2 regions of the Streptomyces sp. NBC_00457 genome follow, and region 2 is predicted to be linked to the other one. Evidence: riboswitches for the same ligand, from Rfam matches in the RefSeq annotation. Region 2 holds a riboswitch; the other holds the start of a gene.
The links. Region 2 has a riboswitch for glycine ahead of gcvP (aminomethyl-transferring glycine dehydrogenase). Riboswitches for the same ligand answer to the same signal wherever they lie in the genome.
Positions count from the first base shown of each region.

Region 1 (15,971 bases), 5.3 Mb from region 2:
GGACCGCCTCGCACAGGATCTCCTGCAGCCGGGGCCGCTGCATGCCGATGGTCGCGGGCAGGTCCTCGCCGCCGGTACGGATGTCCTGCTGGACGTGGACCACATGGCCGTCGGGGGTGGCCAGGCCCACGGAGTCGAAGGCATAGCCGCTCTCCTGAACCTTGTCCCATACGCCCAGCTCGCGCAGCACGCGCAGCGCGTTGCCCTGGAGGGTGATGCCGGAGCCGAGGACGTTCCAGTCGGGTTTGGCCTCGATCAGGTCCACGGCGATGCCGGCTCGCCGCAGCAGCACGGTCACGGCGTTGCCGGAGGCGCCGCCGCCGATGACGAGGACGGTGCGGGGGCGGGGGTCGGTCATGGGGTCTCCCTGGGATGGAGCCGCGCGACGTCGGGCGGCAGGGGTGCCGGCGCGGGGCCGGGTGGGCAGTCGGGGCTGTCTGGGCGCCGTCCACCCGGCCGGTCCGGGGCGCTACTTGACGGCGATCGGGTTTACGGGGGAGCCGACGGCTCCGGTGATGGGCAGCGGAGCGGCGGTGAGCCAGAACTCGTACCGCCCGTCGGCCGCGCAGTGCTCGGCCAGCGCGTCGAGGTCCCACATCTCGCCTATGAGCAGGCCGATGTTGGGGATGGCAACCTGGTGCAGCGGCTGGAAGGCGTGGTCGAACTCGTTGGGCCGGACCTCGAAACCCCAGGTGTCGGTGGCGATCGCGGCGATCTCGCTGCCGTGCAGCCAGCCGGCGGTGGTGAAACTCAGCCCGGGCGAGGGACCGCCCGCGTACTCGCCCCAGCCGTCGCGCTTGGCGCGGGCCAGCCGTCCGGTGCGGACGAGGACGAGGTCGCCGCGGCCGACGGTGACGCCGTGCGCCTCGGCGCCGGCGGTCAGGTGCTCCTCGGTGATGGCGAAGCCGTCGGGCAGTTCGCCGTTCTCGCCGACGACCAGACCCACATCGAGGAGGACGCCCCGCCCGGCCACGTACGGCGCCATGTGCTCGATGCCGGTGACGAGGTCGCCGTCGGAAGTGACGACCTTCTCGGCGGACCGCCCGTTCCATGCCTTGCCATGGTCGAAGATGTGGCCGAGACCGTCCCACTGGGTGGAGCACTGCAGCGGCATCGCGATCACGTCGTCGGCGCCGCCGAAGCCGTGCGGGAAACCCTGGTTGCCCAGGGCGGCGTCGGTGCCGGTGTCGAGCATGGTGTGCACCGGATTCGTGCGCCGCCGCCAGCCCTTCTGCGGGCCGTTCATCTCGAAACGCTGGGAGAGCGAGAAGCTGACGCCGTCGCGGACGAGGGCCGCGCCCTCACGGCGCTTTTCGGCGTCCAGGAAGTTGAGCGTGCCGAGGACGTCGTCCTCGCCCCAACGGCCCCAGTTCGAGTACGCCTTGGCGGCCTCGGCGATCGCGCCCTCGGGGTCGTGTCGGTTCACGAGGCCTCCCCGACGCATCGGGTGCGCTGCACACCCAGACCGGTGATGGACCCCTCCATGACGTCGCCGTCGCGCAGCAGTCGCCCCCAGTGCAGGCCGTTGCCGGCCGGGCTGCCCGTCAGCACCAGGTCGCCGGGCAGGAGTTGAGCGGTCTGGGAGATGTACGACACCAGCCGCGCGATGCCGAAGAGCATGTCCTTGGTGGACTCGTCCTGCATGGTGTCGCCGTTCAGCCTCAGCGTGACCCGCAGGTCGCCGGGGTCGGCGATCGACTCGGCCGGGACCAGCCATGGGCCGAGCGGGGTGAAGCCGGGCGCGTTCTTGCAGCGCAGCCAGTCGGTGCCGATGGCCTTCATGTCCCGCCGGAAGACGGTCGCGCGGTCGGTGAGGTCGTTGGCGATCGTGTACCCGGCGACGTACTCCAGCGCCTCCTCGACGGACACACGGTAGGCGGGCTTGGCGATCACAGCCGCCAGCTCCAGCTCCCAGTCGGGCTGCCCGGCCCACGCGGGCAGTACGACGTCGTCGTAGGGGCCGCTGATCGTGGTCGGCAGGCCGATGAAGACGTACGGGAGGTCCTCGGCGGCCCGCTTGTCCATGATCGCCGCGATCTCGGCGCGGGCCTCCTCGACGGTGCGCGGGTCGTCCGGGGCGCGGTGCGCGAGCTCCAGGTCGATCACGTGCTGCCGGTAGTTGGCGCCGGACTGGAAGACCTGCCGGGGCTCGACGGGCGCGTGCACGTTCAGGTCGTCGAGCGACAGCCAGTCACCGGCCGGATCGCTCGCGAGGCCGTGCAGGCGCGGCAGTTCCTCGTCCCAGCGCTCCAGGAGCGCGAGGGTGGTCGTACGCAGGTCCAGCACCCTGCCGTCCGGGAGCACCAGTCCCGCGGACGGGGTCCGGGCCGGGGCGGAGAAGGTGCCGAGGGCGAAGGAGCCGGTGAAGAGGGGCGCCGGCGTGGCTGCGGATTTCACGGAGATGTCCTCCCGATTGCGATGTCACCAATCTGGCGCGTAAATTGCGATCGGGGAAATCGATTCCTTGGATGATCCGAATCCAGACGACGAATACCCGTGGCCTCTCAGTTTTCTACTCCGCACCGGGACATCTCGTGAACCTGGCCAGCCTGGACCTCAACCTCGTCGTCGCCCTGCGCGCCCTCCTGGAGGAGCGCAACGTCACCAAGGCGGGCCGGCGCATCGGGCTCAGCCAGCCCGCCATGAGTGCCGCCCTGGCCCGGCTGCGCCGCCACTTCGACGACGACCTGCTCTCCAGGGTCGGCGGACGCTACGAACTGACCGCCCTCGGCCTGGCCCTCCTCGACCGCACCACCACCGCCTGCGACCTGCTCGAACGCGTCTTCACCAGCCAGGCGGTGTTCGACCCCGCCCGCGAGGAGCACGAGTTCACGCTGATCGCTTCCGACTACGCGGTGGCCGTCTTCGGTGCCGAACTTGCCCGCACCGTCCACACCGAGGCTCCGGGGATCAGGCTGCGCTTCAGGCAGCCCCCGACGGACCTCACCGAGAACACCGGGGCGCTGCTGAGCACCGCCGACGGGCTGCTGTTGCCGCACGGCATCATCGGCGACTTTCCCGCCGTGGAGCTCTACCGGGACCGCTGGGTCTACCTCGTCGCCGACGACAACCCCGAGGTCGGCGAGCAGCTCACCCTCGACGACCTGGCCCGGCTGCCGTGGGTGACGTACCAGCGCACGTACGACGCACCCGCCGCCCGTCAGATCGCCATGCTCGGTATCGAGCCGCGCGTCGAAGTCTCCGTCGACAGCTTCCAGTTGATGCCCCTCCTGGTCGCGGGCACCCGGCGGGTCGCCCTGATCCAGGGGCATCTCGCCGACCGACTGGACGGACTCGTCCCCGTACGGGTCGTGGAACCGCCCTACGACGCCGTGCCGCTCAGGGAAGCCCTGTGGTGGCACCCGGTGCACACGCACGACGCGGCGCACATCTGGCTGCGGGAGACGGCGGCCCGGGTCGCCGAGACCATCCACGGCAAGGATGATCGTGATCCGGGAGATCGATCGGACAGAGGCTAGGCAGGGCTGGGCCGCTCACTCATAGTCAACGCCAGATCCTCCGCACGCTCCTCTCCACGGGGTCTCTGTGTCCCGATGGCGTGCCGTCCCTCCCCTCGCCACATGGAGTCCCCGCATGCCCGCTTCCATGCCTCCGCCCGCCTACGCGGAACCAGTGCCGCCGTCCGGTGTGACACTTCCGGCGTCCGGTGCCGCGCACCGGCTGCGCGTCTCCCTCCTCATGGCCGGCAGCTGTCTGCCGATCCTCGGGGCCGTTCTGATCGCCCCCGTGCTGCCCAAGATGCAGGACCACTTCGCCGACGTGCCCGGCGCGGGCGTCCTGGTCCCGATGGCCCTCACCGTCCCGGCCCTGGCGCTGGGCCTGCTGGCACCCTTCGCGGGCGTCATCGTCGACCGGCTCGGCCGCAAGCGCCTGCTGATCGCCGCGACCGTGCTGTACGCGATCTTCGGCACCGCCCCGCTGTGGCTGGAGTCGCTGGGCGCCATCGTGGCCAGCCGCGCCCTGGTAGGTGTCGCCGAAGCCGCCATCATGACCTGCTGCACCACGCTGATCGGCGACTACTACAGCGGTCGGGTACGGGACCGCTACCTCGCCCTCCAGACGATGTGTGCCTCCGCCTCCGCGACCGCGTTCTTCGTCATCGGCGGTGCCGCCGGGGCGGCCGGCTGGCGGACCCCGTTCTGGATCTATGCCGTCAGCCTGCTCATCGCTCCGCTCATGGCCATCGGGCTGCCGAAGCCGACCGCGGTGGCCACGGGTGCTGCCGCCGAGGACGGGGAGGGCGCGGTCGTCCCGAAGCGCCCCTTCCCCTTCCGGCGGCTGGCCGGGATCTGCGGACTCACCGTGTTCGGGGCCGTCGTCTTCTACACCGTCCCGGTGGAGATGTCCTATCTGCTGGACGACCTCGGCGTGACGGCGACCAGCGTGATCGGGCTGGCAACGGCCATCGCGAGCGCCGCCACCGTGGCCGGTGCGATCACCTTCGCCAAGCTGCGCGGGGCCCCGGGGCGCCGGTTGCCGCTCGTCTTCGCCCTGTGCGCTGCCGGGTTCGCGGTGATGTGGCTCGCGGACAGCGCGCCGCTGCTGATCGTCGGCGCCGTACTCAACTGCCTGGGCACCGGTCTCCTGCTGCCCTCCCTGCTCACCATCGCCATGTCCAAGCTGGACTTCGCCGACCGAGGCCGCGGCACCGGCCTGTGGACCGCGTCCTTCTTCATCGGCCAGTTCATCTGCCCGCTGGTACTGATCGCGGCCGAGTCCGCCCTCGGCACCCTGGCCGCCGCCGTCGGCCTGCTCGGCCTGACCTCGGCCGTCGTTGCGGCAGGTCTGTTCCTGCCCGCCCGGCGCAAGGCCGCGGCCGTCGCAGCGGCCTGTTCTCTCAGCACTCGATGATGTTCACAGCGAGCCCGCCCCGAGCCGTCTCCTTGTACTTCACGCTCATGTCGGCGCCCGTCTCCTTCATCGTCTTGATGACCTTGTCGAGGGAGACCTTGTGGGAGCCGTCGCCGCGCATGGCCATGCGGGCGGCGGTGACGGCCTTCACGGCGGCCATGCCGTTGCGTTCGATGCAGGGGATCTGGACGAGGCCGCCGACGGGGTCGCAGGTGAGGCCGAGGTTGTGTTCCATGCCGATCTCGGCGGCGTTCTCGACCTGTTCGGGGCTGCCGCCGAGGACTTCGGCGAGGGCGCCCGCCGCCATGGAGCAGGCGGAGCCGACCTCGCCCTGGCAGCCGACCTCGGCGCCGGAGATGGAGGCGTTCTCCTTGAAGAGCATGCCGATGGCGCCGGCGGCCAGCAGGAAGCGGACGATGTCGTCTTCCTTGCCTCCTTCGGAAGCGGCGCCGGGCACGAAGTTGATGTAGTAGTGCAGGACCGCCGGGATGATGCCGGCCGCGCCGTTCGTGGGGGCCGTCACGACCCTGCCGCCGGCCGCGTTCTCCTCGTTCACGGCCATCGCGTAGAGCGTGATCCACTCCATGGCCAGGGCCTTGGGGTCGCCCTCCGAGCGCAGCTTTCGGGCCGTGTTGGCGGCTCGCCGCCGTACTTTCAGGCCGCCCGGCAGGATGCCCTCGCGGGACATGCCGCGGGTCACGCACTCCCGCATCGCCTGCCAGATCTCCAGCAGGCCCGCGCGGATCTCCTCCTCGGTCCGCCAGGCCCGCTCGTTCTCCAGCATCAGTGCGGAGATCGACAGGCCGGTCTCCTGCGTGAGGCGCAGCAACTCGTCGCCCGTGCGGAAGGGGTACTTCAGGACCGTGTCGTCGAGTTTGATGCGGTCGGCGCCGATCGCGTCCTCGTCGACGACGAAGCCGCCGCCCACGGAGTAGTAGGTCTTGGAGAGGAGTTCGGCGCCGGAGGCGTCGTGCGCCCAGAGCGTCATGCCGTTCGCGTGGTAGGGGAGTGCCTTACGGCGGTGCAGGACCAGGTCCTTGTCGAAAGTGAAGGCGATCTCCCGCTCGTCGAGCAGCCGGAGCCGGCCCGCCGCCTTGATGTCCTCCACTCGCTGGTCGGCGGTCTCGACGTCCACCGTGCGCGGTGACGCGCCCTCCAGTCCGAGCAGGACCGCCTTGGGCGTGCCATGGCCGTGTCCGGTCGCGCCCAGGGAGCCGTACAGCTCGGCCCGTACGGACTCGGTGGAGTCCAGGACTCCTTCGTTCCGCAGACGCAGGGCGAACATACGGGCCGCGCGCATCGGGCCCACGGTGTGGGAGCTGGACGGGCCGATGCCGATCGAGAACAGGTCGAAGACCGAGATGGCCACGGGGACTCCTCACAGCGGGGGTGGTGGGACACCCGGCCACCCGCCCTGATCGCCGGATGACGAGTGCCGGGTGCCGGGTGCCCCACCAGGGGGACTTACTTGTTCAGGCCGGGATACAGCGGGTGCTTGTCCGCGAGCGCGGTGACCCTGGCCTTGAGCGTTTCGATGTCGGCCTCCCCGAAGGGAGATGGCGCCTTGAGCGCCTCGGCGATGACGTCCGCGACCTCGGCGAAGTCCTCGGTGGTGAAGCCGCGGGTGGCGAGGGCGGGGGTGCCGATGCGGAGGCCCGAGGTCACCATCGGCGGACGCGGGTCGTTCGGGATGGCGTTGCGGTTGACCGTGATACCGACCTCGTGGAGTCGGTCCTCGGCCTGCCGGCCGTCCAGCGCGGAGTTGCGCAGGTCGACCAGGACCAGGTGTACGTCCGTGCCGCCGGAGAGCACGTCGACGCCCTCCGCCTTCACGTCCTCCCGCACCAGGCGCTCGGCGAGGATGCGGGCACCCTCCAGGGTACGGCGCTGCCGTTCCTTGAAGTCCTCCGATGCGGCGACCTTGAAGGCGACCGCCTTGGCGGCGATCACATGCTCCAGAGGCCCGCCCTGCTGGCCGGGGAACACCGCCGAGTTGATCTTCTTCGCGAGCTCGGCGGTGGAAAGGATCACGCCGCCGCGCGGGCCGCCCAGCGTCTTGTGGGTGGTCGTGGTGACCACGTGCGCGTGCGGGACGGGGTTCGGGTGCAGCCCGGCCGCCACCAGACCGGCGAAGTGCGCCATGTCGACCATCAGGTACGCGCCGACCTCGTCCGCGATCCGTCGGAACGCGGCGAAGTCCAGCTGCCGCGGGTAGGCCGACCAGCCCGCCACGATCAGCTTCGGCTTGGACTCCTTGGCCAGCCGCTCGACCTCGGCCATGTCGACGACACCGGAGTCGTCCACGTGGTAGGCGACCACGTCGTACAGCTTGCCGGAGAAGTTGATCTTCATGCCGTGGGTCAGGTGCCCGCCGTGCGCGAGGTTCAGGCCCATGATCGTGTCACCGGGCTTGAGCAGCGCGAACATCGCCGCCGCGTTGGCCTGGGCGCCCGAGTGGGGCTGCACGTTGGCGTGTTCGGCGCCGAACAGCTCCTTGACCCGGTCGATCGCGATCTGCTCGACCACGTCGACGTGCTCGCAACCGCCGTAGTAGCGGCGGCCCGGGTAGCCCTCGGCGTACTTGTTGGTCAGGACCGAGCCCTGCGCCTCCATGACCGCGACCGGCGCGAAGTTCTCCGAGGCGATCATCTCGAGCGTGGACTGCTGGCGGTCCAGCTCGGCGTCGACGGCGGCGGCGACGTCCGGGTCCAGCTCGTGCAGGGGGGTGTTGAGGACAGACATGCTTGTACGACTCCTCAGCCGGCGGAAAAGGCGGTGTACTCGTTGGCGGAGAGCAGGTCGGACGGCTCCTCGGCGACTCGTACCTTGAAGAGCCAACCGCCTTCGAAGGGGGCGGAGTTCACCAGCGACGGGTCGTTGACCACGTCCTCGTTGACCTCGGTGATCTCGCCGCTGACCGGGGAGTACAGGTCGCTGACCGACTTGGTCGACTCCAACTCGCCGCAGGTCTCGCCCGCGGTCACGGCGTCACCGACCGTGGGGAGGTCGACGAAGACGACATCGCCGAGCGCGTTGGCCGCGTGCTCCGTGATGCCGACTGTCGCGACGCCGTCCTCGGCGGCCGACAGCCACTCGTGCTCCTTGCTGTAGCGCAGCTGCTGGGGGTTGCTCATGTCCTGAATTCTCCTGTACGCGGGGAGTGCTGGTGAATGGGGGACTACGGAAGACGGTTGTGAGCAGGGAGGATGTGCCCGGCATCACGGCCCAGTGTCTACTTCTGGCGCTTGTAGAACGGCAGCGCCACGACCTCGTACGGCTCATGGCTGCCGCGGATGTCCACACCGACCCCGGCCGTACCGGGCGCCGCGTGCGCGGCGTCGACATAGGCCATCGCGATCGGCTTGCCCAGCGTGGGCGAGGGGGCGCCGGAGGTGACCTCGCCGATCACCTCGCCGCCCGCGACGACGGCGTACCCGGCGCGCGGCACCCGGCGGCCCTCGGCGACGAGCCCGACGAGGACGCGCGGCGGGTTCGACTGGGCCCGGGCGGCGGCCTCGGTCAGCGCCGCGCGCCCCACGAAATCGCCCTCCTTCTCGAACTTCACCACCCGGCCGAGCCCGGCGTCGAAGGGCGTCAGCGCGGTCGACAGCTCATGCCCGTACAGCGGCATGCCCGCCTCCAGGCGCAGGGTGTCCCGGCAGGAGAGGCCGCACGGGACCAGGCCCGCGCTCTCGCCCGCCTTGGTCAGGGCCTGCCACAGCTCGACCGCGTGCTCCGGCTTCACGAACAGCTCGAAGCCGTCCTCGCCGGTGTAGCCGGTGCGGGCGATGAGAGCGGGGACGCCGGCGACGGTGCCGGGCAGGCCGGCGTAGTACTTCAGGCCGTCGAGGTCGGCGTCGGTGAGGGAGGCGAGGATGCCGGGGGACTCGGGGCCCTGGACGGCGATGAGGGCGTAGGCGTCGCGATCGTCGCGCACCTCGGCGTCGTACCCCTCGGAGCGCGCCACCAGCCCATCCAGGACAATCTGCGCGTTGCCGGCATTCGCCACGACCAGGTACTCGGTCTCGGCCAGCCGGTAGACGATCAGGTCGTCGAGGATGCCGCCGTCCTCGCGGCAGATCATGGTGTAGCGGGCGCGGCCGGGCTTGACGGCGCTGATGTTGCCGACGAGGGCGTAGTCCAGCAGGGCGGCGGCCTGGGGGCCGGTCACCGTGATCTCGCCCATGTGCGAGAGGTCGAAGAGCCCGGCCCGGGTGCGTACGGCGAGGTGCTCCTCGCGCTCGGAGCCATAGCGCAGGGGCATGTCCCAGCCGGCGAAGTCGGTCATCGTCGCGCCCAGCGAACGATGCAGGGCATCGAGCGCGGTGTGACGGAGAGGCGTACTGCTCATCGGATCTGCTCCCAAAGGCATGACAGGCGAGGAAAGTTCCTCCCCATCTGTCATCGGAACCTGAGAGGTTCGCCGTGACCGGTGAAGATCACGGTTTGCACCTTGGGTGGAGCCACTGCGGCAGCGGCCCGCTTTTCAGATGTGCCTCGCCCGCGCGGTAACGGGGCCTGAGAGATTCAAGGGAGGGACTTGCTCCTTCGGCGCCCCAGCGACAGCGGTGCTGGGAACTCTCCCGCGCGGATTCAAGCGGCCGGTATGCAGTTTGGCGGGCACATCATTGCACGCATCGGCCGACCGCGGCAGGGGGACCTATGAAGGTAGCCGTCCACAGGGGTCGCTCAGGATTCACAGTCGGGCACAGTGGCCTGTAGCAGGCTTGTTGCGGGAAGCGGACGTAAACGGGAGGGCCGCGTATTACCTTCTCTTTACACTCGACGGGGATGGGAACTCCCGACCCCATGGGGAGGACGATCACGGTGAACAGGATCACGGCGTACGCCACCAGCTCGGCCGTCGCGCTGCCCGAGCAGCACACCGCTCCGGCCAGGGAGGCCTGCGGCGCGCACCGGGCGCCCGTCGTCCGGGATCTGCGCGACCGTGGAGGCCGCAGCCCGCACGCACTGCTCTTCGGCCCCAAGGACCTCGTCGTGATCACCGGCCTGCCCGGAAGCGGAAAGTCCACGCTGATGGCGCGCACGGTCAAGGGCCCCCGGATCGACTCCCAGGACACCCGCGACCGCTGGGACACTCGCGCGCCCCGCTTCCTGCCGTACGCGGTCTACCGCCCCCTGGTCCGCCTCGCGCACTACACCGGACTGCGCCGCGCCCTGCGCACCGGCACCGGAGTCGTCGTCCACGACTGCGGTACGCAGTCCTGGGTGCGCCGCTGGCTGTCCCGCGAGGCCCGCCGCCGCGGCGGCACCCTGCACCTGCTGCTCCTCGACGTCGCCCCCGGCACCGCCCTGGAGGGCCAGCGCGAACGCGGCCGCGGCGTCTCCCGCTACGCCTTCCTGCGCCACCGCACGGCGGCCGCCCGGCTGATCCGCGCCGTGGAGCGCGGCGACCTGCCCGACGGCTGCGGCTCGGCGGTCCTGCTCGACCGCGACGCGGCGGACGTGCTGCGCAGAATCGGCTTCACGGGCTGAGGCCTCACGGGCTGAACCCGGTATTCCACCCGCTAGCCTTTGAGTCACAGCAGTGATCTCGGCAGGCGGTTGACAGCAGATGGACTTCCCAGGGGACTTCCCGGACTTCCCGGCACAGGCACACCCCCACCCGCACGGGGGCTGGCCCGGCAACGAGTTGGAGGAGGTGCTCTCCGCCTCCCTCAACGTCCCGGGGGCCGGCGGGCGGATCATCGAAGTCCTCGGACGCAGCTTCATCTGGGTCCCGCTCCCCAACGGCGGCGGCCCGGACAGCGTCCCGCTCGACCTGCCCACCCTCGAACTCGGCGGCCAGGCCTACGTCCCCGTCTTCAGCTCCGAGGAACAGTTCCGCCAGGTCGTCGGCTCCCACATGTCGTACACGATCGCCCCCGCGGTGGAGTTCGCCCGCGGCCTGCCCCCGCAGGTCGGCATCGCCGTCAACCCCGACGGCGTGGTCGGCATCCCCCTCCCGCCCCCCGCCGTCGCCGAACTCTGCCGCGTGGGCCGCACCCCCCTGGACGGCCTCACCACCGGCGGCCGGGTCAAGCTCTACGAACCGGACTGGCAGGACGACCCCGTGGACTTCCTCTCCGCGGCAGCCACCGAGTTCGACCAGACCGGCGTGGTGACCACGGCCCGCCGCTGCCTCGCGGCGATCGAAACGGCCGACCCGGTCATGTTCGTAGGCGTCGAACTCAACCAGTGGGAGGGCGACATCAGGGCCCTCCCCCTGGACGCGCTGGGCCGAGCCCTGGCAAGGGTCCCCGTGAAGTGGCCGGTAAACCTGGTCCTCTTGGACGTAACACAAGACCCGGTGGCCGAATGGATGCGCAACAGGGCCCGCCCCTTCTACCAACGATGACTGCACGTACCTGAGGAGCGCGGGGAACTGCGCGATCAACCACAGACGACCCGCACTCGCCCACGTGCAACAAGCCCCGAGCTCTTGGGCGCTTAAGCTGGTTCCATAATCCGGGCAACCTCAGTGAAGGGGCGGTACAAGGTGAGCGCCAGCATCGCGACCGGCCAGGTCGAGCACATGCTGCGCCAGGTGACGCCCGGGCGCTACGACGCCTACGAGGCACTGCTGCGCGCCCTCGCGACCCCCTCCGCCGGCCAGGTCTGGATGCTCCTCTGGCACGGCCAGGCAGGCTCACCGGACGCGCAGTACGGAAACATGGAGGTCGACGGCCACGGCTACGCCCCCTGTGTCACCTCCGCCCAGGAACTCTCGGCCAGCGGCTGGAACCGCTCCTACGAAGTCGTCGACGGAGTGGACGTCGCCCGCACCCTCTACCCCGACCACTACGGCCTCTGGCTGAACCCGCACGCGCCCGGCGGCGGCGTCGGCATCCCCTGGCTCGACCTGCGCCGCATCGCCACCGGCCTGGAGCGGCAGCCCGCAGGGCCGCTGCGGCTGTCGGAGCCCGGCATCGAGATCCCGCAGTTCTACGCCCAGCTCGCGCAGAACGCCCACCGCACCCCGGCCGTCCGCTCCCTGCGCCGCGCCTGGGTGCAGCCGGCGCTCGGGGCGCCGTACCTCGCCATCGGCCTCGATGTGTACGACACCAGCCCGGCCGCCGTGGACTCGGTGCGGGCGATGATGCAGCAGTCCATCGGCGCGGTCCCGGACGGCCTGCCGGTGTCGACGGTCGCCATGTCCGACGAGTACGACCCGGTCGCGATGTGGATGCGGGCCCAGGCCCGCCCCTTCTACGACCGTGAGGCCCACGGAGCCCCGGCTCAGGCGCCGGCGGCCGGGTACGGCTATCCACCGGTCCACGGCGGATACTGAACACATGGCGCGTGGCCACCCTCCGCCAGAGGGGCGGAGTCCTTCTTCGCGCGTAGACCGTGGCGGAAAGACCTGAACTGCGCTGGATGTCCAACTTGTTCTCGTCCGGCCCCCGTTACCCGCTGTCCGGATAGCGGAACCCCGGACGCCGCATCACGGTTACGCATCCTTTCACCGCCAAGTCTGGCAACTCGTCGCCAAAGCGTTGAAGACTCCCCCACCAGGGGTGTTCGAAACCCCAGTACGACGGACTGATCACGCCGCCACAGCGGCAAGTGCGGGCCGGTTACCACCGGTTGAGAGGGGTCCCTGCCAGATGACGGCACCATTGCACGAGCCGACCGCCGAGGCGGCCCCGAGCGCGGCCGAGGAAGCGGCGGTCGCAGGCACCGGCGCGAAGGCCGTACAGGGTCGCTCCCTGGGCCGGATCGCCTGGGAGCGCCTGAAGCGGGACAAGCTCGCTCTGACGGGCGGCGCCGTGGTGCTCCTCCTCGTGGTGGTCGCCCTGCTCGCGCCGGTCATCACCAGCCTGCTCGGGCAGGATCCGAACGAGTATCACGAGGAGCTGATCGACCCGCTGTTCGGCACCCCCACGGGCTCGCTGGGCGGCATCAGCGGCGACCACCTGCTGGGCGTCGAGCCGGTCAACGGCCGCGACATCCTCGCCCGGATCCTCTACGGCGCCCGGATCTCGCTGCTGGTCGGCTTCCTGTCGGCCGTCGTCGCCGTCATCCTGGGCACCGTCCTCGGCATCCTCGCCGGCTTCTTCGGCGGCTGGGTCGACTCGGTCATCAGCCGGGTGATGGACGGTCTGCTGGCCTTCCCGCAGCTGCTCTTCATCATCGCGCTGGTCTCCGTCATGCCGAACGAGATGCTGGGCCTGACCGGGTCCAGCGTGCGTGTGTTCGTGATGATCCTGGTCATCGGCTTCTTCGGATGGCCGTACATCGGGCGCGTGGTGCGCGGCCAGACGCTGTCGCTGCGCGAGCGCGAGTACGTGGAAGCCGCCCGTTCCCTGGGCGCCGGGCGGCTGTACATCCTGTTCAAGGAGCTGCTGCCCAACCTCGTCGCACCGATCGTCGTGTACACGACGATGATGATCCCCACCAACATCCTCACCGAGGCGGCACTCAGCTTCCTGGGCGTGGGCGTCAAGCCGCCCACGGCGTCCTGGGGGCAGATGCTTTCGAGCGCGATCGACTACTACGAGTCGGACCCCATGTACATGGTGGTCCCCGGCGTGGCGATCTTCATCACTGTCCTCGCCTTCAACCTCTTCGGCGACGGCGTGCGTGACGCGCTGGACCCGAAGGGCTCCCGCTGAACTGCCGTACCTAAAGCGTCCCGTGGCACTGACACGGGGTCTCTCATCACAACCGGAGGATCCGAGATCGTGACTACCAAACGCACCTCAGGGCGGCGTAAGCAGGCATTTGCCGCTGTCGCCGCGGTCGCCGCGCTGCTGACCACGGCGGCGTGCGGCGGTGGCGACAGCGACGGCGAGGGCTCGAAGAACGGCGCGGCCGGCTTCGACGCCGCCAACAACAAGGTCGCCCAGGCATCCCTGGCCAAGAAGGGCGGCACGCTGAAGTTCGGTGGCGCGCAGGACGCCGACTCGTGGGACACCACGCGCGGCTACTACGGCTTCATGTGGAACTTCGCGCGCTACTACAGCCGCCAGCTCGTCACGGGCAAGGCGGAGCCGGGCAAGGCCGGCGCCGAGCTCACTCCGGACCTCGCCACCGGGCTCGCCAAGGTCTCCGACGACGGCAAGACCTACACGTACACCCTGCGTGACGGCATCACCTGGGAGGACGGCAAGCCGATCACCTCCAAGGACATCAAGTACGGCATCGAGCGTGTCTGGGCGCAGGACGTGCTGTCCGGCGGCCCGGTCTACCTGAAGGACATGCTCGACCCCAAGGGCGAGTACAAGGGTCCGTACAAGGACACGTCCAAGGACAAGCTGGGCCTGAAGGCGATCGAGACGCCGAACGACAAGACCATCACCTTCAAGCTGCCGACGCCCAACTCGGACTTCGAGGAGGTGCTGGCCCTGATCTCGGCGTCCCCCGTCCGTCAGGACAAGGACACCAAGTCGAAGTACGGCCTGAAGCCGTTCTCCTCCGGCCCGTACAAGTTCGAGTCGTACAGCCCGGGCAAGGACCTCACGCTGGTCCGCAACACCAGCTGGAAGCAGGAGTCGGACCCGATCCGCAAGGCGTACCCGGACAAGATCACTGTCCAGTTCTTCTCGGACGCCAACCAGCTGGACGAGCGCCTGATCAACGGTGACCTGGACCTCGACATCAACCAGACCGGCATGTCGCCGCAGGGCCGCACCACCGCCCTGAAGCAGCACAAGGCCAACCTGGACAACCCGGTCTCCGGCTACATCCGTTACGCGACCTTCCCGCAGAGCGTGAAGCCGTTCGACAACATCGAGTGCCGCAAGGCCGTGCTCTACGGCGCCAACCACGTGTCGCTGCAGACCGCGCGCGGTGGCCCCATCGCCGGTGGTGACATCGGCACCAACATGCTGCCGCCGTCCGTCCCGGGCTCCGAGGGCCAGAAGTACGACCCGTACAAGATGGCGACCGACAACAAGGACGGCAACGCGGCCGAGGCCAAGAAGGCGCTGCAGGCCTGCGGTAAGCCGAACGGCTTCAAGACCACCATCGCGGTCCGCAACAACAAGCCGGTCGAGGTGGCCACCGCCCAGTCCCTGCAGGCGTCGCTGAAGAAGATCGGCATCACCGCCGACATCGACCAGTTCGACGGTTCGCAGACCTCCGGCATCATCGGCAGCCCCTCCAACGTGGTCAAGAAGGGCTACGGCATCATCATCATGGGCTGGGGCCCGGACTTCCCGACCGTCCAGGGCTACGGCATGCCGCTGTGGGACAGCAAGTACATCCTGGAGAGCGGTAACAACAACTTCGCGCTGATCAAGGACAAGGCGATCGACGGCCTGTTCGACGACTACGTCACCGAGCTGGACGACGCGAAGAAGACCGAGATCTCCACGGAGATCAACCACAAGGTGATGGAGGGCGCGTACTACCTGCCCTTCGTCTTCGAGAAGTTCATCAACTGGCGCTCCGACCGCCTGGCGAACGTCTACACCACCGACGGCTACAGCGGTATGTACGACTTCGTCAACCTCGGTCTGAAGTCCGCAAGCTGACACCCGGCACACCCGCCATACGGCACGAAAGGCAGGTGAAGGCCGGCGCAGCGTGATCGTGGGCCACCGGACGATCTCCGGTGGCCCGCGGTCCGCGGCGGGCCGAGAGCTGTGCTCGCTTACCTCATCAGGCGGTTGTTCGCCGCCGCAGTGATGCTCGTGGTCATCATCATGGTGGTCTTCGGCATCTTCTTCCTCGTCCCCAAGTGGGCGGGCGTCGACATCGCCGCGAGCTTCGTGGGCAAGCAGGCCGACCCCGCCTCGGTGGAGGCGGTCCGGCAGAAGCTGGGTCTCAGCGACCCGATCTATGCCCAGGTCTGGGAGTTCTTCAAGGGCATCTTCGTCGGTCGCACCTACTCGGGCGGCGGCGACGTCACCGAGTGCGCCGCGCCCTGCTTCGGCTACTCGTTCCGCAGTGAGCAGGCCATCTGGCCGGTGCTCACCGACCGCTTCCCGGTGACCATGAGCCTCGCGCTCGGTGCCGCCGTGCTGTGGCTGATCTTCGGTGTCGCGGCCGGTGTGCTCTCCGCGCTCAAGCGGGGCACCCTGTGGGACCGCGGCGCCATGGTCGTCGCCCTCGCCGGTGTCTCCCTGCCGATCTACTTCACCGGCCTGCTCAGC
Region 1 covers NZ_CP107905.1:3,623,561-3,639,531, reverse strand. Annotated here, with positions in the region: gene OG828_RS16345 (FAD-dependent oxidoreductase) at 1-358, opposite strand, end outside; gene OG828_RS16340 (cyclase family protein) at 470-1,444, opposite strand; gene OG828_RS16335 (fumarylacetoacetate hydrolase family protein) at 1,423-2,397, opposite strand; gene OG828_RS16330 (LysR family transcriptional regulator) at 2,535-3,479, shown strand; gene OG828_RS16325 (MFS transporter) at 3,595-4,872, shown strand; gene OG828_RS16320 (L-serine ammonia-lyase) at 4,859-6,241, opposite strand; gene glyA (serine hydroxymethyltransferase) at 6,337-7,614, opposite strand; gene gcvH (glycine cleavage system protein GcvH) at 7,629-8,006, opposite strand; gene gcvT (glycine cleavage system aminomethyltransferase GcvT) at 8,105-9,223, opposite strand; glycine riboswitch at 9,261-9,368, opposite strand; glycine riboswitch at 9,369-9,468, opposite strand; gene OG828_RS16300 (AAA family ATPase) at 9,700-10,368, shown strand; gene OG828_RS16295 (enhanced serine sensitivity protein SseB) at 10,448-11,230, shown strand; gene OG828_RS16290 (enhanced serine sensitivity protein SseB C-terminal domain-containing protein) at 11,372-12,163, shown strand; gene OG828_RS16285 (ABC transporter permease) at 12,480-13,487, shown strand; gene OG828_RS16280 (ABC transporter substrate-binding protein) at 13,557-15,350, shown strand; gene OG828_RS16275 (ABC transporter permease) at 15,462-15,971, shown strand, end outside.
Region 1: linked by a shared signal. The riboswitch ahead of gcvT (glycine cleavage system aminomethyltransferase GcvT) and the one ahead of gcvP (aminomethyl-transferring glycine dehydrogenase) in region 2 are both predicted to bind glycine.

Region 2 (15,971 bases):
CCCGAGAAATCCCGTGTGAATCTGGCGGGACCACCCGCTAAGCCTAAATATTCCCTGGTGACCGATAGCGGATAGTACCGTGAGGGAATGGTGAAAAGTACCGCGGGAGCGGAGTGAAATAGTACCTGAAACCGTGTGCCTACAAGCCGTGGGAGCGTCGCTGTGTGTGCTTGCACATACAGTCGTGACTGCGTGCCTTTTGAAGAATGAGCCTGCGAGTTTGCGGTGTGTTGCGAGGTTAACCCGTGTGGGGAAGCCGTAGCGAAAGCGAGTCCGAACAGGGCGGTAGAGTAGCGCGCTCAAGACCCGAAGCGGAGTGATCTAGCCATGGGCAGGTTGAAGCGGCTGTAAGAGGTCGTGGAGGACCGAACCCACCAGGGTTGAAAACCTGGGGGATGACCTGTGGTTAGGGGTGAAAGGCCAATCAAACTCCGTGATAGCTGGTTCTCCCCGAAATGCATTTAGGTGCAGCGTCGTGTGTTTCTTGCCGGAGGTAGAGCACTGGATAGGCGATGGGCCCTACCGGGTTACTGACCTTAGCCAAACTCCGAATGCCGGTAAGTGAGAGCGCGGCAGTGAGACTGTGGGGGATAAGCTCCATGGTCGAGAGGGAAACAGCCCAGAGCATCGACTAAGGCCCCTAAGCGTACGCTAAGTGGGAAAGGATGTGGAGTCGCACAGACAACCAGGAGGTTGGCTTAGAAGCAGCCACCCTTGAAAGAGTGCGTAATAGCTCACTGGTCTAGTGATTCCGCGCCGACAATGTAGCGGGGCTCAAGCGTACCGCCGAAGTCGTGTCATTCCAGCATGTACCCCCAACGGGGGCTGGGATGGGTAGGGGAGCGTCGTCTGCCGGGTGAAGCAGCCGCGGAAGCGAGTTGTGGACGGTTGACGAGTGAGAATGCAGGCATGAGTAGCGATTCACACGTGGGAAACGTGTGCGCCGATTGACTAAGGGTTCCTGGGTCAAGCTGATCTGCCCAGGGTAAGTCGGGACCTAAGGCGAGGCCGACAGGCGTAGTCGATGGATAACCGGTTGATATTCCGGTACCCGCTGTAAAGCGTCTAACACTGAACCGGGCGATGCTAAGTCCGTGAAGCCGCCCCGGAGCCTTCGGGCAAGGGGGAGTGGTGGAGCCGGCGAACCAGACCTGTAGTAGGTGAGTGATGGGGTGACGCAGGAAGGTAGTCCATCCCGGGCGGTGGTTGTCCCGGGGTAAGGGTGTAGGACGTCAGGTAGGTAAATCCGCCTGGCAGGAGTCTGAGACCTGATGCCGAGCCGATTGTGGTGAAGTGGATGATCCTATGCTGTCGAGAAAAGCCTCTAGCGAGTTTTATGGCGGCCCGTACCCTAAACCGACTCAGGTGGTCAGGTAGAGAATACCGAGGCGTTCGGGTGAACTATGGTTAAGGAACTCGGCAAAATGCCCCCGTAACTTCGGGAGAAGGGGGGCCATCACCGGTGAGAGCACTTGCTGCTTGAGCTGGGGGTGGCCGCAGAGACCAGCGAGAAGCGACTGTTTACTAAAAACACAGGTCCGTGCGAAGCCGTAAGGCGATGTATACGGACTGACGCCTGCCCGGTGCTGGAACGTTAAGGGGACCGGTTAGTCCGATTTCGGTCGGGCGAAGCTGAGAACTTAAGCGCCAGTAAACGGCGGTGGTAACTATAACCATCCTAAGGTAGCGAAATTCCTTGTCGGGTAAGTTCCGACCTGCACGAATGGCGTAACGACTTCTCGACTGTCTCAACCATAGGCCCGGTGAAATTGCACTACGAGTAAAGATGCTCGTTTCGCGCAGCAGGACGGAAAGACCCCGGGACCTTTACTACAGTTTGATATTGGTGTTCGGTTCGGCTTGTGTAGGATAGCTGGGAGACTGTGAACTCTGGACGCCAGTTCAGGGGGAGTCGTCGTTGAAATACCAGTCTGGTCGTGCTGGATGTCTAACCTGGGTCCGTGATCCGGATCAGGGACAGTGTCTGATGGGTAGTTTAACTGGGGCGGTTGCCTCCTAAAGAGTAACGGAGGCGCCCAAAGGTTCCCTCAGCCTGGTTGGCAATCAGGTGTTGAGTGTAAGTGCACAAGGGAGCTTGACTGTGAGACCGACGGGTCGAGCAGGGACGAAAGTCGGGACTAGTGATCCGGCGGTGGCTTGTGGAAGCGCCGTCGCTCAACGGATAAAAGGTACCCCGGGGATAACAGGCTGATCTTCCCCAAGAGTCCATATCGACGGGATGGTTTGGCACCTCGATGTCGGCTCGTCGCATCCTGGGGCTGGAGTCGGTCCCAAGGGTTGGGCTGTTCGCCCATTAAAGCGGTACGCGAGCTGGGTTTAGAACGTCGTGAGACAGTTCGGTCCCTATCCGCTGCGCGCGCAGGAACATTGAGAAGGGCTGTCCCTAGTACGAGAGGACCGGGACGGACGAACCTCTGGTGTGCCAGTTGTTCTGCCAAGGGCATGGCTGGTTGGCTACGTTCGGGAGGGATAACCGCTGAAAGCATCTAAGCGGGAAGCCTGCTTCGAGATGAGTGTTCCCACCCCCATGAGGGGTTAAGGCTCCCAGGAGACGACTGGGTTGATAGGCCGGATCTGGAAGGCGGGTAACCGCTGGAGGTGACCGGTACTAATAGGCCGAGGGCTTGTCCTCAGTTGCTCGCGTCCACTGTGTTAGTTCTGAGGCAACGACCGTGTTGTGTCCGGTCGTAACTTCATAGTGTTTCGGTGGTCATAGCGTGAGGGAAACGCCCGGTTACATTCCGAACCCGGAAGCTAAGCCTTACAGCGCCGATGGTACTGCAGGGGGGACCCTGTGGGAGAGTAGGACACCGCCGAACTCCTTTTAGAGCTCTGGCTCTTGGGCATGACGTCCAAGAGCCAGAGCTTTTTTGCGTTGAGGTAAGGTCAGGGAGCATCGTTGGCTCGTTCCCACAGGAGGCTCCCGGGTGGAGGTCCAGGAGACCCGCGTCCAGACAGACCGGGTCCTCACCATCCCCAACATCCTCAGCATGGCTCGCCTTGTCGGCGTGCCTGTTTTCCTGTGGCTGATCCTCCGGCCCGAGTTCGGAGGGCCCAAGAGCGATGGCTGGGCGCTCCTTGTGCTGATGCTCAGCGGGGTGAGCGACTACCTGGACGGCAAGCTCGCCCGACGTTGGAACCAGATCAGCAGCCTTGGCCGGCTTCTTGATCCCGCCGCGGACCGGCTCTACATTCTCTCGACGCTGGTCGGACTCACCTGGCGGGAGATTCTGCCGATCTGGTTGACCGCTGTACTTCTGGCGCGTGAGTTGGTCCTGCTGGTCATGGTGGGCATCCTCAGGCGCCATGGCTATCCGCCGCCGCAGGTGAACTTCCTGGGCAAGGCGGCCACCTTCAACTTGATGTATGCCTTCCCTCTGCTGTTGCTCAGTGACGGAAGTGGATGGATCTCGTCACTCGCTGCTATTTTCGGCTGGGCGTTCGCCGGATGGGGTACAACGCTGTACTGGTGGGCAGGAGTCCTCTACGTGGTACAAGTCCGCCGCCTGATCCGTGCGGACGCAGCCATGGCCGATTGAACTCGCGGATTGAGGCGGGCGTAGTCCCGCGATGGCCCGCGACGGAAATATGCGGGACAATCTGGACGGGTGAAGTCGGCTAGACCGTCGTCACTTCGAGGAGGACGCTTCCGACATGAAGGCCGTCGTGATGGCCGGAGGCGAAGGCACACGCCTTCGCCCTATGACCTCAAGCATGCCCAAGCCGCTCCTGCCTGTGGCCAACCGCCCGATCATGGAGCATGTTCTGCGGCTGCTCAAAAGGCATGGGCTCACCGAGACCGTCGTCACCGTCCAGTTCCTGGCCTCGCTGGTCAAGAACTATTTCGGTGACGGTGAGGAGCTCGGAATGGAGCTCACCTATGCCAACGAGGAGAAGCCACTCGGTACTGCCGGAAGCGTCAAGAACGCCGAAGAGGCGTTGAAGGACGATGCTTTCCTCGTCATCTCCGGCGATGCGCTGACCGACTTCGACCTCACCGAACTGATCCGTTTCCACAAGGAGAAGGGCGCACTGGTCACTGTCTGTCTGACGCGTGTGCCCAATCCGCTGGAATTCGGTATCACCATCGTCGACGAAGAGGGCCGGGTCGAGCGGTTCCTCGAGAAACCGACCTGGGGCCAGGTCTTCTCGGACACCGTGAACACCGGTATCTACGTCATGGAGCCCGAGGTCTTCGACTATGTCGAGCCAGATGTGCCCGTCGACTGGTCCGGCGATGTCTTCCCTCAGTTGATGAAGGAGGGCAAGCCTGTCTTCGGCTATGTCGCTGAGGGCTACTGGGAGGACGTCGGCACGCATGAGAGCTATGTGAAGGCGCAGGCCGACGTCCTGGAGGGCAAGGTCGACGTCGAGCTCGACGGCTTCGAGATCTCGCCTGGGGTGTGGGTGGCGGAGGGCGCCGAGGTGCATTCCGACGCTGTGCTGCGCGGTCCTCTCTATATCGGGGACTACGCCAAGGTCGAGGCCGGCGCCGAAATTCGAGAGCACACGGTCGTGGGCTCGAACGTGGTCGTCAAGAGCGGTGCGTTTCTGCACAAGGCCGTGGTGCACGACAACGTGTACGTGGGGCAGCACAGCAACTTGCGGGGCTGTGTCGTCGGCAAGAACACCGACATCATGCGCGCCGCCCGGATCGAGGACGGCGCCGTGATCGGCGACGAGTGCCTGATCGGTGAAGAATCGATCGTTCAGGGCAACGTCCGCGTCTACCCCTTCAAGACCATCGAGGCCGGTGCCTTCGTCAACACCTCGGTGATCTGGGAGTCCAGGGGCCAGGCGCATCTCTTCGGGGCTCGTGGGGTCTCCGGAATCCTGAACGTGGAGATCACGCCCGAACTCGCTGTGCGGCTCGCCGGCGCCTATGCCACGACCCTCAAGAAGGGCTCCACGGTCACTACGGCCCGCGACCACTCCCGTGGTGCACGGGCGCTGAAGCGGGCAGTCATTTCCGCACTGCAGGCCAGCGCCATCGACGTACGAGATCTGGAGAACGTACCGCTGCCGGTGGCGCGGCAGCAGACCGCGCGGGGCAGTGCCGGTGGAATCATGATCCGGACCACTCCGGGCGTGCCGGACTCCGTGGACATCATGTTCTTCGACGGGCAGGGTGCCGATCTTTCGCAGGGCAGCCAGCGGAAGTTGGACCGGGTGTTCGCGCGGCAGGAGTACCGGCGGGCGTTCCCGGGTGAGATCGGTGATCTGCATTTCCCGGCCAGCGTCTTCGACTCGTACACCGGGTCGCTGCTGCGGAATGTCGACACGACCGGGATCAACGAGTCGGGGCTCAAGGTCGTCGTGGACGCCTCGAACGGCAGTGCCGGGCTCGTCCTGCCGAGCCTGCTCGGCAAGTTGGGTGTGGACTCGCTGACCATCAATCCCGGTCTGAACGAGTCCAGGCCCACGGAGACGTCGGATGCGCGACGGTCGGGGCTGGTGCGGCTGGGCGAGATCGTGGCGTCCGCTCGGGCCGCGTTCGGCGTGCGGTTCGATCCTGTTGGCGAGCGGCTGTCGCTGGTCGACGAGAAGGGGCGGATCGTCGAGGACGACCGGGCGTTGCTCGTCATGCTCGACCTGGTGGCCGCGGAGCGGCGCAGTGGGCGGGTGGCCCTGCCGGTGACGACCACGAGGATCGCCGAGCAGGTGGCGGCGTACCACGGGACACAGGTCGAGTGGACGACCACCTCGCCCGACGATCTGACCCGGGTCGGACGTGACGACTCGACGATCTTCGGCGGGGACGGCCGGGGTGGGTTCATCATCCCGGAGTTCAGCAGCGTCTTCGACGGTACGGCGGCCTTCGTGCGCCTGATCGGGCTGGTCGCGCGGACGCAGCTCACGCTCAGCCAGATCGATGCGCGGATTCCGCGGGCGCATGTCATCAAGCGGGATCTGGCGACTCCCTGGGCCGTCAAGGGGCTTGTGATGCGGCGGGTTGTGGAGGCTGCCGGAGACCGCTTCGTGGACACCACGGACGGTGTGCGGGTGGTGGAGACCGACGGGCGTTGGGTGATGGTGCTGCCCGACCCGGCCGAGGCGGTCACGCACCTCTGGGCGGAGGGCCCCGACGATGCCTCCGCGCAGGCTCTGCTCGACGAGTGGTCGGCGGTCGTGGACAGCGCCGGGCGCTGAAAAACGCGGCACGCGCGCGTGCCGGACAAGTGTCCTCAAGGGGGCCTGTCCGGCACGCCGGTGGGGCCATTCGGAGGTACTGGCCGCGACATGCGACGATGTGCGGCATGCCGCAGCAGCCCCCCGTTCGGAGCACACCCACGCGCCCTGCGCGTCCGGATGCCTCGATGTCGCTGCTCACCAATGTGATGGACCACAGCCTCGACGAGGGGTACGCCGAAGCGGCGGCCCGGAAAGAGGCCGCCGGCGGCATGCCCAAGACCCTCAGGGCGAAACTGGGCCTTGCCGTCGGTCTGGTGCTGGCGGCGCTCGTCGTCACCGTCGGAGCCGCACAAGCACGTGTAGCCGCGCCTGTCGTGGCGAAGGAGCGCGAGGAGCTGATCGACCGTATCGACCGTGAGACCGCGGCCGCGGATCAGCTCGAGGACGACGTCGACCAGCTGCGCGCCGAGGTGAGTACGCGGCAGCGCGAGGCTCTGAAGCGGAGCGGCGGCAGTGATCAGGCGGAGCTGGTGGGTCTGCTGTCGGGGGCCACGGAGGTGCACGGCCCCGGTGTGAAGCTGGTCGTCGACGACGCCGAGGAAGCGTCGACCGGCGGTGACGGTGATCCACGCGAGACGTCCGGGTTCTCCGACACCGGACGGGTGCGTGACCGTGACATGCAGCGCGTGGTGAACGGGCTGTGGGAGTCGGGGGCCGAAGCCGTCTCCATCAACGGGCAGCGGCTGACGGCGCTGTCGGCGATCAGGGCCGCCGGTGACGCGATACTGGTCGACAACAAGCCGCTGGTGCCGCCGTACACGGTGCTCGCGGTGGGGGACGGGGAGCGGCTGAGCACCAGGTTCCAGAACAGCGCCGACGGGCTGTATCTGAATGCCCTGCAGGAAAACTATGGCATCCGGACCTCCATCTCCGCGGAGGAGGACCTCCGGCTGCCCGCCGCACCGAGCGTGACCGTACGAACAGCACAGCCGAAAACCGAGAAGGGCACATCGTGATCGCCGTACTGGGCCTCGTCGTGGGAGTCGTGGCCGGCCTGTTGGTCCGGCCGGAGGTTCCGGCGGTCGTCGAGCCTTATCTGCCGATCGCCGTCGTGGCGGCGCTCGACGCCGTCTTCGGGGGGCTGCGGGCCATGCTCGACGGCATCTTCGACGACAAGGTCTTCGTCGTGTCGTTCCTGTCCAACGTCGTCGTGGCCGCGTTGATCGTGTTCCTGGGCGACAAGTTGGGCGTCGGGGCCCAGCTGTCCACCGGCGTCGTCGTGGTCCTCGGCATCCGTATCTTCTCCAACGCCGCCGCCATCCGTCGGCACGTGTTCCGGGCGTGAGGCCGATGAGCGACAAAGACGAGGCGGCGGAGAACAGGCTGCGCAAGGAACTGCCCGAAGAGCTTCCCGCGGTGGCCGGCCCGGCAGGGGAAAAGCCCGCTGAGGAAGCGCCGGCTGAGGACGCCCCCGCCGCGGCGGAGCCGGAGCTGACCGGACGGCAGCGGCTGGTGCAGGGGATCTGGCCGCCGCGCGTCACCCGGGCCCAACTCATCGTGGCCCTGCTGCTGTTCGGCCTCGGCTTCGGCCTGGCCGTCCAGGTGGCCTCCAACAGTGACGGCGACAGTGCCCTGCGTGGTGCGCGTCAGGAGGATCTCGTGCGCATCCTCGATGAACTGGATGACCGCACCCAGCGTCTTGAGGACGAGAAGCAGGGGCTCGAGAAGCAGCGCGACGAGCTGGAGAACAGCTCGAACCAGGCCGAGGAGGCCCGGAAGCAGACACTCGAGAAGGAGCGGCAACTCGGCATCCTGGCGGGCACGGTGGCCGCGCAGGGGCCGGGTATCACGGTGACCATCGACGACACGAAGGGGACGGTCGAGGCGGACATGCTGCTCGACGCGATCCAGGAGCTGCGCGCGGCCGGCGCGGAGGCGATCCAGGTGAACGGCGTACGGGTCGTCGCCGGCACCTACCTGACGGACTCCGGCAACAGCGTGAGCGTCGATGGGAACAAGATCAACGCTCCCTATCGTTTCAAGGTCATCGGCAAGCCGCAGGACCTCGAACCGGCGCTCAACATCCCAGGAGGCGTGGTGCAGACTCTCGAGAAGGAGCAGGCCACCGTGACCGTCGAGCGGTCCAGCAAGATCGTTGTTGACGCCTTGCGAGCGGCGAAGCGGCCTGACTACGCTCGGTCGTCCTCCCAGTGAACCGGGGGTGCATGGGGGACGTCCGGCGAGGGCAAGACGTTGCGGGGGGTCGGCGCACCGAATGGGTGGTGCGTGGTGGAAACTGTCTGGTGGATACGGACGTTGTGAGGATGTCCGGGTCGACCGGTGAGTGCAATCAGGGTTCGTCCTGCCCCACGGGCGGGTCTGTTTCGGTCAAGGGGAATCGCCCGTGAAGTTGTTTGCGAAGTTGTTCGGCAAGAGCGCGCGAGAGGGTCGTGAAAACGCCACGGCTCGTCATCGCGCGCAGCCCGACGCGGAAGGTCAGCGCCCGATGTTCCGGGACCAGGTCGCTGGTCCGGGAGGTGACATTTCGGGAGGTCAGGGCGCGCCGTCTGTTGACCCTGCGCAGTCCGGCGACATAGGTTTCGGGCAACCGTCAACCTCAGGTGCGGGTGGAGGATTTTCCGCCGACCCGTACGCGTCCAACGCCCCGGCGGGGCAGCCGCGGCAGGAGGATCCGTCCATGTCGGCCCTGGTATGTACGAGGTGCGGTAACCGCAACGCGGAGAACAGCCGCTTCTGCTCCAATTGCGGTGCCCCGCTGCGGTCCGGGGCCGCGGCCGAGCGTCCGTCCGAGACGACCTCCACGATCTCCATCTCCGGCCTTGAGGCGTACGACGCCGAGGTCACCGGCCAGACCCAGATGCCGATGCTCTCCCCGGAGGCGCAGGCGGCCGTCGACGCGCTGCCGCTGGGCTCGGCGCTGCTGGTGGTGCGCCGCGGGCCGAACTCCGGCAGCCGCTTCCTCCTGGACAGCGACCTGACCACCGCCGGGCGGCACCCGCAGAGCGACATCTTCCTGGACGACGTGACGGTCTCCCGGCGGCATGTGGAGTTCCGCCGCAGCCCCGACGGCTCGTTCACGGTGGCCGACGTGGGCAGTCTGAACGGCACGTATGTCAACCGCGAGCGCATCGACCAGGTCGCCCTGTCGAACGGTGACGAGGTGCAGATCGGCAAGTACCGGCTGGTCTTCTACGCGAGCCAGCGAGGCTACTGACCCTCCCCCGGGCGCCGTCCGGGGGGACCCCCAGGGAAGGTCCATGCTTCAAACACCGAGCGGCGGTGCCGGAGCCGGTACCGCCGCCACGGACAGTGGGCTGATGAGCATCGGCACGGTGCTGAACGTGCTGCGCGACGAGTTCCCGGAAGTCACCATCTCCAAGATTCGTTTCCTGGAGTCGGAGGGGCTGATCGAGCCGCAGCGGACCCCCTCCGGGTATCGCAAGTTCAGCGCGGACGACGTCGAGCGCCTCGGCCATGTACTGCGTATGCAGCGGGACCACTATCTGCCGCTCAAGGTGATCCGCGAGCACCTGGACGCGATAGCCCGCGGGGAGGCCGTACAACTGCCCGCGCTGGCCCGCCAGCGTGACGGTGAAGCCGTGGTCGAGGCCTCCGAGGCTCCCACGGCGGCCCGGATCGGCCGGGCCGAACTGCTCGCCGCCGCGGAGATCTGCGAGCGGGAGCTGGAGGAGTGGGAGGCGTACGGCCTTATCGCTCCGCTGCCGGACGGGGCGTACGACGCGGAGGCGGTCACTGTTGCGTCGCTCGTCTCCGAGCTGGGGCGGTTCGGGATCGAGCCGCGCCATCTGCGGGTCATGAAGGCCGCCGCGGACCGCGAGGCGGGCCTGGTGGACCAGGTGGTGGCCCCACTGAAGCTGCATCGCAATCCGCAGACCAGGGCGCATGCCGAGGCGCGGACCAAGGAACTGGCAGTGCTGACCGTGAAGCTGCACGCCGCGCTCGTGCAGACCGCGCTGGGAGTGCGGTTGCCCTGAGGCGGCCGGGCCGTCGGCGTCCGGTTGCGGCACCCGTTTTCGGCCCGACTACCCAAACGTCCCGGGCACGGCCTAGGGTTGCTGTGTGAACGAGCTCGATGTCGTAGGTGTCCGGGTCGAAATGCCCTCCAACCAACCGATCGTGCTCCTGCGCGAAGTGGGAGGCGACCGTTACCTCCCCATCTGGATCGGGCCGGGGGAGGCGACGGCCATCGCTTTCGCCCAGCAGGGCATGGCCCCCGCACGACCGCTGACCCACGACCTGTTCAAGGACGTGCTGGAGGCCGTCGGCCAGGAGCTCACCGAAGTGCGCATCACGGATCTGCGTGAGGGCGTCTTCTACGCCGAGCTGGTCTTCGCCAGCGGCGTCGAGGTGAGCGCCCGCCCGTCCGATGCCATAGCGCTGGCCCTGCGCACCGGAACGCCGATCTACGGCAGCGACGGTGTGCTCGACGACGCGGGGATCGCGATCCCGGACGAGCAGGAGGACGAGGTGGAGAAGTTCCGCGAGTTCCTCGACCAGATCTCGCCCGAGGACTTCGGCACCAGCAGCCAGTGAAGCGCGGCGGCCCGGCGGACGCAGCCCCCTGTCGGGTCGGTCGATGCCTCACGGTGGCGCGAAATGCCGGCATGTGCCAACGGCGCGTGAGAGCGTCGGTCAAGCCCCCTCCGAGCGCATTCGGCTAGCCTTTCCCCGCGGTGGGGTACGGGAAACCACTCCTAGGGTGATTATCACTCGGCGTGCCGAGTGTGGCGATCGTTGACGCACCCCTGGTGACTGCCTACCGTCGAGAAGGCAGGTCAAGGACGGAGGTCGGCGTGAGAAGCAGCGGCGACGGTACGGCTGGGGGTGCTCCCGGACATGGCCCGGGGGCGAGCGGTCCGTACCCGCTTCACGGCAGCGCGGCCGATCACGCTCCGCAGCACATGGCGGCCGTGCCCAGCAGCGGAGGGGCGACGTCCATGGCGTCCGAGCAGATCGGCTACCGCGGTCCGACGGCCTGTGCGGCCGCGGGCATCACCTACCGGCAACTCGACTACTGGGCACGCACCGGGCTGGTCGAGCCGAGCGTGCGGCCCGCGCACGGGTCCGGCACGCAGCGGCTGTACAGCTTCCGCGACGTCGTCGTCCTGAAGATCGTCAAGCGGTTCCTGGACACCGGGGTGTCGCTGCAGAACATCCGTACCGCCGTCCTGCACCTCAGGGAGCGCGGTTTCCGCGACCTGGAGCGCATGACGCTGATGAGCGACGGCGCCACCGTCTACGAGTGCACCTCGCCCGACGAGGTCCACGCGCTGCTCCAGGGCGGCCAGGGCATCTTCGGGATCGCGGTGGGCGTCGTGTGGCGGGACGTCGAGAGCGCCCTCTCCCAGCTGCACGGGGAGCGGATCGACACCGGTGAGACGCTCGTCGGGAACAACCCGGCCGACGAACTGGCGCGGCGGCGGAACCGGGCGGTCTGAGCCCCGTTCCACAGCGGTTCGCGGGCATTGTCAGTGGCGTAGGGCAGCATCGGACATGTGAGAAACGCGCCCACGATCCTGCATCTCGACATGGATGCCTTCTTCGCCTCGGCGGAGCAGGCGTCCAAGCCGAGCCTGCGCGGGAAGGCCGTCATCGTGGGCGGGCTCGGGCCGCGGGGGGTGGTGGCGACGTGTTCGTACGAGGCGCGTGTCTTCGGGGTTCACTCGGCGATGCCGATGGCGCAGGCCCGGCGGCTCGCGCCGAACGCCGCGTATCTCGTGCCGAGGTTCGGGTTCTACCGGTCGATCAGCGAGCAGGTGATGGGGCTGCTGCGGGATCTGTCGCCGCTGGTGGAGCCGCTGAGTCTGGACGAGGCGTTCGTCGATCTGGAGGCGGGTGGGGCGGCCTGGGACGAGGCGTCCGCGCGGTTGGCCGGGGTGAAGCTGCGGGCCGACATACGGGCCGTCACCGGGCTCACCGGGTCGGTCGGACTCGCCGCCTCCAAGATGCTCGCGAAGATCGCCTCGGAGCAGGCCAAGCCCGACGGTCTGGTGGTGATCGAGCCGGGGAGTGAGCGGGCGCTGCTCGGGCCCATGTCGGCGCGGACCCTTCCGGGGGTCGGACCGGCGACGGGCGACCATCTGCGGCGGGCCGGGATCACCACGGTCGACGAGATCGCTGAGGCGGGCGAGGACGAGCTCGTACGACTGCTGGGCAATGCTCATGGACACGCGCTGTACGCCATGGCGCTGGCGCGCGACGACCGGCCCGTGGTGGCCGAACGGGAGACCAAGTCGGTGTCGGTCGAGGACACCTATGACGTGGACATTCACGACCGGGTGCGGGTCGGTCTGGAGGTGCAGCGGCTCGCCGACCGGTGTGTGCGGCGGCTGCGTGGGGCCGGGCTGTCGGGGCGGACCATCGTGCTGAAGGTGCGGCGGTACGACTTCTCCACGCTGACCCGGTCGGAGACCCTGCGCGGGCCCACGGACGATCCCGGAGTCGTGCGCGAGGCCGCGGCCCGGCTGCTGGAGGCCGTGGACACCACGGGCGGGGTGCGACTGCTGGGGGTGGGCGTCAGCGGGCTCGCCGACTACACCCAGGAGGACCTGTTCGCGCAGGCGGCGGGGGAGCAGGCGGAGAGTGAGGTGGAGGAGCCTGTGGCCGGCGAACCGGTCGAGGTGCAGCCGGCGCCCGTGGAGCGGAGGTGGCCGGCGGGGCATGACGTTCGGCATGGCGAGTACGGGCACGGATGGGTGCAGGGCAGTGGGCTCGGGCGGGTCACGGTGCGGTTCGAGACGCCCGATTCGGAGCCCGGGAGGGTCCGGACTTTCCGGGTCGACGATCCCGAGCTGGAACCCGCGGATCCGTTGCCGCTCGTGCCGCGAAGACCCGAGGGGCCGGAAGAGCCTGAGGTACGGGAGGAGCCCGCGGTGCCTGCGGTTCAGGTGTCGTCCGTGCCGGCCAGCTTGCCGAAGTCGCGGTCCGGGAGCGAGGGCGGTGGGGCGACGTCCAGACCGTAGTGGTGGTAGAGCTGGAGTTCCTGCTCCGGGGAGAGGTGGCGGCCGACGCCGAAGTCGGGGGCGTCCTTGATCAGGGCGCGGTCGAAGGGCACGTGCAGGGCACCCTCTATCAGCTCGCTGGGCTCGAGGGGGACGAAGGCGTCCCTGCTGAACAGGCCGGTGCGTATCGCGGCCCACTCCGGCTCTCCGGTGGCGTCGTCGAGGTAGACCTCGTCGATGGTGCCGATCTTGGTGCCACTGCGGTCGAACGCCTTGCGGCCGATCAGGTTGCGCGGATCGATGTCGGTCTGCACGGGCCCTCCAATTGGTCGCAACTCATCCGTAAGCACTACAAAAGAGCAGATTCACCAAGGTGGCCACTCGAAGGTTGCGGCGTTGACCTCGCTGGTACTCTGGCAGCGGCTGCTGACCCCGTGCGGGAGAGTCCTCCAGACACCATCGGAGGCGCCGAAGGAGCAAATCCTCCCCGGAATCTCTCAGGCTCACGTACCGCACGGACGAGGTCACTCTGGAAAGCAGGGCGGGTGTCGACGGCTTCCGCTCTCACCGACGGTGAAAGCCGGGTGCCCTTGGGCGTCCGGTGAAGCTCTCAGGTTGAGATGACAGAGGGGGAGGCCGTCCGGGCACCCGCGCCGTGGTGTCCCTCGAAGGTCGTGTCAGACCAGGAGGCCTCCGCAATGACCGCCCACCGCATTCCGCTCTCCGAGCTCGAACAGGGAATCCCCTTCGAGCAGCGCCACATCGGGCCCGACCAGGAGGCGCGGGCCAAGATGCTCGCGCAGGTCGGCTACGGCTCCCTCGACGAGCTGACCGCCGCCGCGGTGCCGGATGTGATCAAGAACGCCGACGACCTGGAGCTGCCGGGTGCGCGCACCGAGGCCGAGGTGCTGGCCGAGCTGCGCACGCTGGCCGACCGTAACCAGGTGCTCGGCTCCATGATCGGGCTCGGGTACTACGGGACCTTCACGCCGCCCGTCATCCTGCGGAACGTCATGGAGAACCCGTCCTGGTACACGGCTTACACGCCGTACCAGCCGGAGATCTCCCAGGGGCGGCTCGAGGCGCTGCTGAACTTCCAGACCATGGTCGCCGACCTCACCGGGCTGCCGACCTCCGGTGCCTCGCTGCTCGACGAGGGCACGGCCGCCGCCGAGGCGATGGCGCTGTCCCGGCGGATGGGCAAGAACAAGAAGGGCCTGTTCCTGGTCGACGCGGACGCGCTGCCGCAGACCATCGCCGTGATCGAGACGCGGGCCGAGCCGACCGGCGTCGAGGTCGTCGTCGCCGACCTCAGCGAGGGCATCCCGGCCGAGTTCGCCGAGCGTGAGATCAACGGCGTGCTGATCCAGTACCCGGGCGCCTCCGGTGCCGTACGCGACATCAAGCCGGTCATCGACCGGGCGCACGAGCTGGGCGCGCTCGTCACCGTCGCCGCCGATCTGCTCGCGCTGACGCTGCTGAAGTCGCCGGGTGAGCTGGGTGCCGACATCGCGGTCGGTACGACGCAGCGGTTCGGTGTGCCGATGGGCTTCGGCGGGCCGCACGCCGGATACATGGCCGTACACGAGAAGTTCGCGCGCAGCCTGCCCGGACGGCTGGTGGGCGTGTCCGTCGACGCGGACGGGCACAAGGCGTACCGGCTCGCTCTGCAGACGCGTGAGCAGCACATCCGTCGCGAGAAGGCGACCAGCAACATCTGTACCGCCCAGGTGCTGCTTGCCGTGATGGCCGGGATGTACGCCGTCTACCACGGGCCCGAGGGGCTGAAGGGCATCGCCCGTCGGACGCACCGGTATGCGTCGATCCTCGCCGAAGGGCTGAGGAGCGGTGGTGCCGAGGTCGTCCACGGCGAATACTTCGACACGGTCACCGTCCGGGTTCCGGGGCGGGCCGCCGAGGTCGTCGCCGCCGCGTATGAGAACGGCGTCAACTTGCGGCTGGTGGACGCCGACCTCGTGTCGATCGCCTGTGACGAGACCACGAACCGGGCCCAAGTGGGCGCCGTCTGGAGCGCGTTCGGGGTCGAGGCCGACATCGAGGCGCTGGACTCCGGCGCGGCGGACGCGCTGCCGGACGCGCTGTTGCGCGCCGACGAGTTCCTGACCCACCCGGTCTTCCACCAGCACCGTTCCGAGACCGCGATGCTGCGCTATCTGCGCCGGCTCGCCGACCGGGACTACGCGCTGGACCGCGGCATGATCCCGCTGGGCTCCTGCACCATGAAGCTCAACGCCACGACCGAGATGGAGCCGGTCACCTGGCCCGAGTTCGGGCAGTTGCACCCCTTCGCGCCCGCCGAGCAGGCGCAGGGATACCTCACGCTCATCCGAGAGCTGGAGGAGCGGCTCGCCGAGGTCACCGGGTACGACAAGGTGTCGCTGCAGCCCAACGCCGGTTCGCAGGGCGAGTTCGCCGGGCTGCTCGCCGTACGCGGATATCACCGGGCCAACGGGGACGAGCAGCGGACCGTGTGCCTCATTCCGTCCTCGGCGCACGGGACCAACGCCGCCAGTGCCGTCATGGCCGGGATGAAGGTCGTCGTCGTGAAGACCGCCGAGGACGGCGAGATCGACGTGGCGGATCTGCGGGCGAAGATCGAGCAGTACCGCGACGAGCTGTCGGTGCTGATGATCACGTACCCGTCGACGCACGGTGTGTTCGAGGAGCATGTCGCCGACATCTGCGCGCAGGTGCATGAGGCGGGTGGCCAGGTGTACGTCGACGGCGCCAACCTCAACGCGCTTGTGGGGCTTGCCAAGCCGGGGCACTTCGGCGGTGATGTCTCGCATCTGAATCTCCACAAGACCTTCTGCA
Region 2 covers NZ_CP107905.1:8,932,748-8,948,718, forward strand. Annotated here, with positions in the region: rRNA gene OG828_RS40820 (23S ribosomal RNA) at 1-2,653, shown strand, start outside; rRNA gene rrf (5S ribosomal RNA) at 2,724-2,840, shown strand; gene OG828_RS40830 (CDP-alcohol phosphatidyltransferase family protein) at 2,949-3,560, shown strand; gene OG828_RS40835 (mannose-1-phosphate guanyltransferase) at 3,676-6,171, shown strand; gene OG828_RS40840 (DUF881 domain-containing protein) at 6,279-7,169, shown strand; gene OG828_RS40845 (small basic family protein) at 7,166-7,498, shown strand; gene OG828_RS40850 (DUF881 domain-containing protein) at 7,504-8,367, shown strand; gene OG828_RS49690 (FHA domain-containing protein) at 8,498-9,388, shown strand; gene ftsR (transcriptional regulator FtsR) at 9,432-10,169, shown strand; gene OG828_RS40865 (bifunctional nuclease family protein) at 10,255-10,728, shown strand; gene OG828_RS40870 (MerR family transcriptional regulator) at 10,989-11,633, shown strand; gene OG828_RS40875 (DNA polymerase IV) at 11,691-13,157, shown strand; gene OG828_RS40880 (PRC-barrel domain-containing protein) at 13,079-13,450, opposite strand; glycine riboswitch at 13,564-13,659, shown strand; gene gcvP (aminomethyl-transferring glycine dehydrogenase) at 13,835-15,971, shown strand, end outside.